2 regions of the Fodinicola acaciae genome follow, and region 2 is predicted to be linked to the other one. Evidence: riboswitches for the same ligand, from Rfam matches in the RefSeq annotation. Region 2 holds a riboswitch; the other holds the start of a gene.
The links. Region 2 has a riboswitch for thiamine pyrophosphate ahead of GNX95_RS14415 (ECF transporter S component). Riboswitches for the same ligand answer to the same signal wherever they lie in the genome.
Positions count from the first base shown of each region.

Region 1: another riboswitch for thiamine pyrophosphate. It lies ahead of thiO (glycine oxidase ThiO); the one in region 2 lies ahead of GNX95_RS14415 (ECF transporter S component).

Region 1 is NZ_WOTN01000001.1:2,179,319-2,182,616, reverse strand. It holds gene GNX95_RS10145 (helicase-associated domain-containing protein) at 1-901, opposite strand, end outside; gene thiE (thiamine phosphate synthase) at 906-1,562, opposite strand; TPP riboswitch at 1,600-1,710, shown strand; gene thiO (glycine oxidase ThiO) at 1,706-2,806, shown strand; gene thiS (sulfur carrier protein ThiS) at 2,803-3,003, shown strand; gene thiG (thiazole synthase) at 3,007-3,298, shown strand, end outside.
Region 2 is NZ_WOTN01000001.1:3,046,495-3,049,792, reverse strand. It holds gene GNX95_RS14420 (ABC transporter ATP-binding protein) at 1-958, opposite strand, end outside; gene GNX95_RS14415 (ECF transporter S component) at 963-1,544, opposite strand; TPP riboswitch at 1,629-1,732, opposite strand; gene GNX95_RS14410 (permease) at 1,962-2,894, shown strand; gene GNX95_RS14405 (TIGR03943 family putative permease subunit) at 2,891-3,298, shown strand, end outside.

The sequences.
Region 1 (3,298 bases), 870 kb from region 2:
CCTGGTCCAGCGAGGCGGTGACGACGCGCAGCAGCCTGCCGACGCTGGCCATCGCGTCGGCGGTGACGCGCTCGCTGTCGACCGGCTCGTGCGCTACCTCCGGCGGCACCGGCTGGAACGGAGCGTGGTGCTCGTCGTCGCGCAACGCGAGCATCACCTCGGCCGGCATCACCAGGGCGTTGTAGTACCAGTCGCTGGGGATCAGCAGTCCACGCTGCTGGGCCCACTGCGCCGGCGTCTGTCGCTCGGCGAACATCGGCGGAGCGACCACCTCGCCGGTACGCGAGATTCGGTGCAGTAGCGCGCCGACCTCCTCGTCCGCCTCGTCGACGACCTGCCGGACGAAGTCGTGGTCGGTCAGCGCGGCGACGACGGCGTCGATCAGGTCCTGCTTGCGGGACGGCCGGTCGCGGCCGAGCGCGGTGAGGATGCCGGCGAGGGCGGAGACGGTCAGCTCGGCCAGGTACGGGCCGATCGGGGGACCGAGGTCGAGCGGCGACTCCCAGGCCAGCGCGGCCGTGGTGACCAGCCGTACGCGGCCGACCGTCGCGCCGTGGTCGGTGACCACTGAGAGATGGCGCTGCGCCGCCACCTCGTCCAGCAGCCCGTATGCCCGAAGGACGCTGAGACAGCGCTGGAGGTCGTCGTCGCGCGGACTGACCCCCAGCAACCGCGCCAACTCCTTGACCGACGGTTCGCTGCCCAGCGCGGCGAGCGCTTCGCAGACCTGGATCGTCGGCAGGTCGAGCCGCTGCAGCGCGCGTACGACGGAGTTGGGGTGCTGGAGATGGTTGGCCAGTGCGAGCAGGCTGTCCGGCGCCGGGTCGGCGGCGTCCGGCCGGCGGCGGAGCAGCTCGGCGAGCCCGTCCTCACCGAGCCGGCGCAGGCCTTCCGCGTCCACGCCGTCAGCTCACCTTTCGCAGCCGGGTCGCGAAGAACTCTGCGGCGGCGCGCGGGTCCTCGGCCTGCGTGATGGCGCGTACGACCACGACTCGCCGCGCGCCGGCCTCGATCACCTCGTCGAGACGATCGGCGTCGATGCCGCCGATCGCGAACCACGGCCGCTCGGAGCCGGCGGTCGCGCGCACCAAGCTGAGGCCCGGCGCCGGCCGGCCCGGCTTGGTCGGCGTCGGCCAGCACGGCCCGGTGCAGAAGTAGTCGACGCCTGGCTCGGTCGCCGCGGCCGACGCCTGGCCGACGTCGTGTGAGGACCGGCCGATCACGACATCGTCGCCGACGATCCGCCTGGCCCAGGAAACCGGCAGGTCGTCCTGTCCGAGATGCAGGACGTCGGCACCGGCGGCGAGCGCGATGTCGGCGCGGTCGTTCACCGCGAACAGCGCACCGTGCCGCTCGCACGCCTCAGCGAGGATCTCCAGCGCGGCCAGCTCCTCGCGCGCTTCCAGCGGACCGTCCGGACCCTTGTCGCGCAGCTGCACGATGTCGACGCCACCGGCCAGCGCCGCGTTCACGAACTCGGCCAGATCTGCGCGGTCGCGACGCGCGTCCGTACACAGATAGAGCCTCGCGTCGGCGAGGCGGTGGCGGGGGTCGCTGTTCATGGTTCCGACCGTAGCGAGTCTCCGGGTTAGGATGGCAGTTGGTCCGCACGGGAGCCTGGGCAAGCCGGGCTGAGAGGAAGCGCGATCCGCTTCGACCGTCGAACCTGATCCGGGTCATGCCGGCGCAGGGAGCGTGGTGATCGGTGACAGCTCGTACGTTGATCGTGGTCGGCGGTGGCGTCGTCGGTCTCTCCATCTGTTGGCGCGCCTCGGCGTCATGGCAGGTCACACTGGTCGATCCTGCCGCCGGCAGCGGCGCGTCGGCGGTCGCTGGCGGGATGCTCGCGCCGGTCACCGAGGCGTGGCACGGCGAGGAGCCGTTGCTGGAGCTCGGCGCCGCCTCGCTCGATGCCTGGCCCGCATACGCCGATGATCTTGCGTCCGCCGCCGGCGTGCCGGCCGGTCTGCGGACGGACGGGACGATCGTGGTCGCCGCGGACGGCACCGATCGCGCCGAGCTCGACCGGCTGGCGGCCTTCCTGGACGGTCTCGGCCGCCAGGTGCGGTCGCTGCGGCCGCGCGAGGTCCGCGAGCTGGAGCCGGCGGTCGCCGGTCCGGTCCGCGGCGGGTTGTCCGTACCGCACGACCACGCGGTCGACAACCGTCAGCTGATGACCGCGTTGTCCCTGGCCATCCGTGACGTGCCGGTCGTACGGACAGCGGCCGCGTCGGTACGCGGCGGCGAGGTGACCCTCGCCGGCGGCGGTGTCCTGCGCGCCGATGCCGTCGTGCTGGCGGCCGGTGCGTACAGCGGCCGGCTCCACGAGCGGTTGTCGCGGGTCGTACGACCGGTGAAAGGCGAGATCCTGCGGCTGCGCGCGCGTCCTGGCACTGTCGGTCCACCGCGGCGGACCGTACGCGCGCTGGTCGCTGGCCGCGCGATGTATCTGGTGCCGCGCGATGACGGCGGTGTGGTGCTCGGCGCGACGCAGTACGAGGCCGGCTTCGACACGCGGGTGACGGTGGGCGGCGTACGCGATCTGTTGGCCGACGCCGAGCGGATCGTGCCGGAGATCGGGGAGTACGAGCTGGTCGAGTGCTCCGCCGGATTGCGGCCGGGCACGCCGGACAACCGGCCGGTGATCGGCTGGCTGGAGGACGGCCTGCTGGTCGCCACCGGCCATCACCGCAACGGCATCCTGCTCGCGCCGGTGACGACCGACATCGTGCGGGACGTACTGGCCGGTGGCGAGCCGCCGGCGGCGGTCCGTCCGGACCGCTTCAGCGTGGAGGTGGCGAGATGAAAGCGCAGGTCAACGGCGTCGATCGGGAGCTGGCCGACGACGCGACGGTGGCCGCGGTGATCGACCTTCTGGCGATCCCGACCGGTGGCATCGCGGTCGCGTTGGACGACGCGGTGGTGCCGCGGTCGGAGTGGGGCACGACGTACGTACCGGATGGCGGCCGGGTGGAGATCCTGACCGCCACGCAGGGAGGTTGACCGATGGACGACCCACTGGTGATCGCCGGCCGTGAGTTCACCTCGCGGCTGGTCATGGGGACCGGCGGGGCCACCAGCCTGGAGGCACTGGAACGCGCGCTCGTCGCGTCGAACACCGAGCTGACGACCGTCGCGATGCGGCGCGCCGACGCCGCCGGCCGCACCGGTGTGCTTGATTTGCTGCGAAAACTCGGCATCGAGCCGTTGCCGAACACCGCCGGGTGCCGGACGGCCGCCGAGGCGGTGCTGACCGCGCAACTGGCTCGCGAGGCGCTGGCTACGTCGTGGGTCAAGC
Region 2 (3,298 bases):
CGGACAGCGCGGAGGTGCCTTCTACGCGACCGGATTCCGGCCGCACCAACCCGCCGAGCACGCGCGCGAGCGTCGTCTTGCCAGCGCCGTTCGGACCGGTGATGGCGGCGACCTCCGCCGCGGCGAGCTGGACGGACGCATCGTCCACAATGGACGGCACGCGTACGGATTCCGCGGTCAGCAACGGATTCCGCTCGATCGCGGTCGAGCGCCGGCGACCCACCGGCACACCGGGGACCCACACGCCGGCGGCGGTCAGCTCGTCACACCGCTCGGCGAGTACGCGCTCCGGCGAGCCGTCGGCCACGACACCGTCGGGGGAGATGACGACCAGCCGGTCGACCAGGTCCAGCGTCTCGGCGACGCGGTGCTCGACCAACACGAGGGTCGCGCCGGTCTGGGCGAGCACCGCGTCCACCGCCTTGCGAACGGCGGTCGCGCCGTCCGGGTCGATGTTGGCGGTCGGCTCGTCGAGCAGCAGCAAACCCGGTCGCTGCGCCAAAACCCCGGCCAGGGCGAGCCGCTGCTGCTCGCCACCGGACAACGCGGCCGTCGGCCAGTCGCGGTCGTAGCCGAAGCCGACCGTCTCCAGCGCGGCGTCGACGCGCGGCCAGATCCGGTCGGCCGCGACGGCCAGGTTTTCCAGGCCGAACGCGACATCGTCACCGCAGCGCGCCATCACCAGCTGACTTTCCGGATCCTGCTGGAGATAACCGACCGGCTCGCGGTGTTCGCGCGGATGCGCACCATCGATGTGCATGGTGCCTTCCTCGTCGCCGACCTCCGGGTCGAGTACGCCGGCGAGGCCGCGCAGCAACGTGCTCTTGCCCGCTCCGGAAGCGCCGAGCAGCAACACCCGCTCACCGGGCTGCACGGTCAGGTCGATGCCGCGTACCGCCCACGCCTTGCGGCCCGGATGCCGCCACCCCCAGCCGGCCAGCCGGATCTGTGCCGCCACCGGCTCAGACGCGGGCCTGGCGGCGGCCGCCGGCCAGCGCGGACAGCACGCCGGTCGCTCCGAGCGCGCGGGCCAGCAGCCACGACACCAGACCGGCCAGCACCAGGCCGCCGACCATGCACGACACCGCGTACGTGAGCTTGGCGCCGATCGTGAACTGCGGGTAGTACGTCGTCAGATCGACGATCGCACAGCCCAGGCCGCTGGCGGTGCCGGCCAGCAGAGCGGTCGGCAGCGAGTACGAGCGATAGCGGAAGGCGGCGAAGACGATCTCCGCGGCCAGCCCCTGCGCGAGACCGGACAGGATCGTGGCGAAGCCGTACTGGCCGCCGAGCAGCATCTCGACCAGCGAGCCGAGCAGCTCGGCGACGACCGCGGCGCCTGGCTTGCGCACGATCAGCGGCGCGAGCACCGCCGGGATGAACCACACACCGGAGAACACGCCGGTGAGCGGTGCGACCGCCTTGAGCGGTGCGGTGAGGACGCCGTTGGCGAAGCCCCAACCGAAGAACACGACGCCGAAGACGACGCCGACGACGGCCGTGACGACGATGTCGACGGTCCGCCAACGGAATGATGTGGACATTTGCGGTGCCTCCTTCTGGCTCGAAGGAGGAGTGCTGACGCTCACCCGTCGCCACGCGCCGCCGCGCGTGCGCGGCAGCACGTGGAAGCGGATGACTCGACTTCCTGCGCTGGCATTACCCAGATCAGGTCTGAGGGTCTGCGGTTTCCCGCACTCTCAGCGCGTCCGGCGCTCCCCTGTCGTACTGACCCGGCGACCGTAACACGATCGCCGGCCACCGGCCGTACACCCGCCGGAAACATCCCGTTTCTGGTGCACGGCCGCGGCGTACGTCCTGATCCGGCGCTGGAGGTACGCACCCAGGAGCTCAGCCGGTGCCTGGCCGGTCGCTACTGTTACCGCGTGTCGTCATCCACCACCGACGTGGAGAAGGCCGCTCCGGCCGAGCCGCCGCCGGCGCCCAGCCGCCCGTGGTCGCTGTACGCGCTGATCGCGGTCTGCCTGCTGATCGTCGTCTTCCGCGGCTTTTTCCTCGGTGCCTTCGACGCGCCGCTGATGCAGACCTGGGCCACCGTCTTCGTCTCGATCGTCGTGCAGGCGACGCCGTTCCTGGTGCTCGGTGTGCTGGTCAGCGCGGCGATCGCGGTCTTCGTACCACCCTCGTTCTTCGAGAAGGCGCTGCCGCGCAAGCCGGCGCTCGCGGTGCCAGTGGCCAGTGTCGCCGGGGTCATCCTGCCTGGTTGCGAGTGCGGCTCCGTACCGATCGCCGGCGGCCTGATCCGCCGTGGCGTGGCGCCGGCGGCGGCGCTCGCCTTCCTGCTCTCGGCGCCGGCGATCAACCCCGTCGTACTCGTCGCAACCGCGGTCGCCTTTCCCGGCCAGCCGAAGATGGTGCTGGCCAGGTTCGTCGGGTCGGTGCTGGTGTCGATCGCGATGGGCTGGCTGTGGCTGCGGCTGGGGCGTACGGAGTGGATCCGGATCCCACATCGGCCCGAGCTCACCGGTGTGCCGCGCTGGCATGCCTTTATGGAGGCGGCGCGCGCCGACTTCCTGCCGTCCGGTGGCTTTCTCGTCGTGGGTGCGCTCACCGCGGCGACGCTCAACGTGCTGGTGCCGCAGGAGATTCTTCGTACGATCGCCGACAATCCGGTGCTCGCGATCATCGGACTGGCGCTGCTCGCGGTCATCCTGTCGCTGTGCTCGGAGGCCGACGCGTTCGTCGCCGCGTCGTTGACGCAGTTCTCGCTCACCGCGCGGCTGGTGTTCCTCGTCGTCGGCCCCATGATCGACCTCAAGCTCTTCGCGATGCAGGCTGGCGCCTTCTCCCGCTCGTTCGCACTGCGCTTCGCGCCGGCCACCCTGGTGGTGGCCATCCTGATCGGCTCTGCGGTGGGATTGGTGCTGCTGTGATTTCCGAGGCTCGGAGCGTACTCCTGCTGCTCTTCGGCGGTGCGCTGCTGCGGATCAGCCTGACCGATGTCTATCTGCGATACGTCAAGGCCGGCGTGCGTCCGCTGCTCATCGCGGCCGGCGTCGTACTCGTCGTCATCGCCGTCGTGACGCTCGCCCGCGAGCTTTTCGGCCGCTACAAAGCCGCGCACGACCATGGTCATGGCCACGGGGGAGTGGTGGCCTGGCTGCTGGTGTTGCCGGTGCTGGCGATCTTCCTGGTCGGCCCGCCAGCCCTCGGCTCGTACGCCGCCGGCCGCTCCGGCACCGCCGTGACGCAAAAGTCGCAATATCCACCGCTGCCGGCCGGCGACCCGCTCGCCATGCCACTGATCGACTACGGCTCACGCGCCATCTGGGACTCC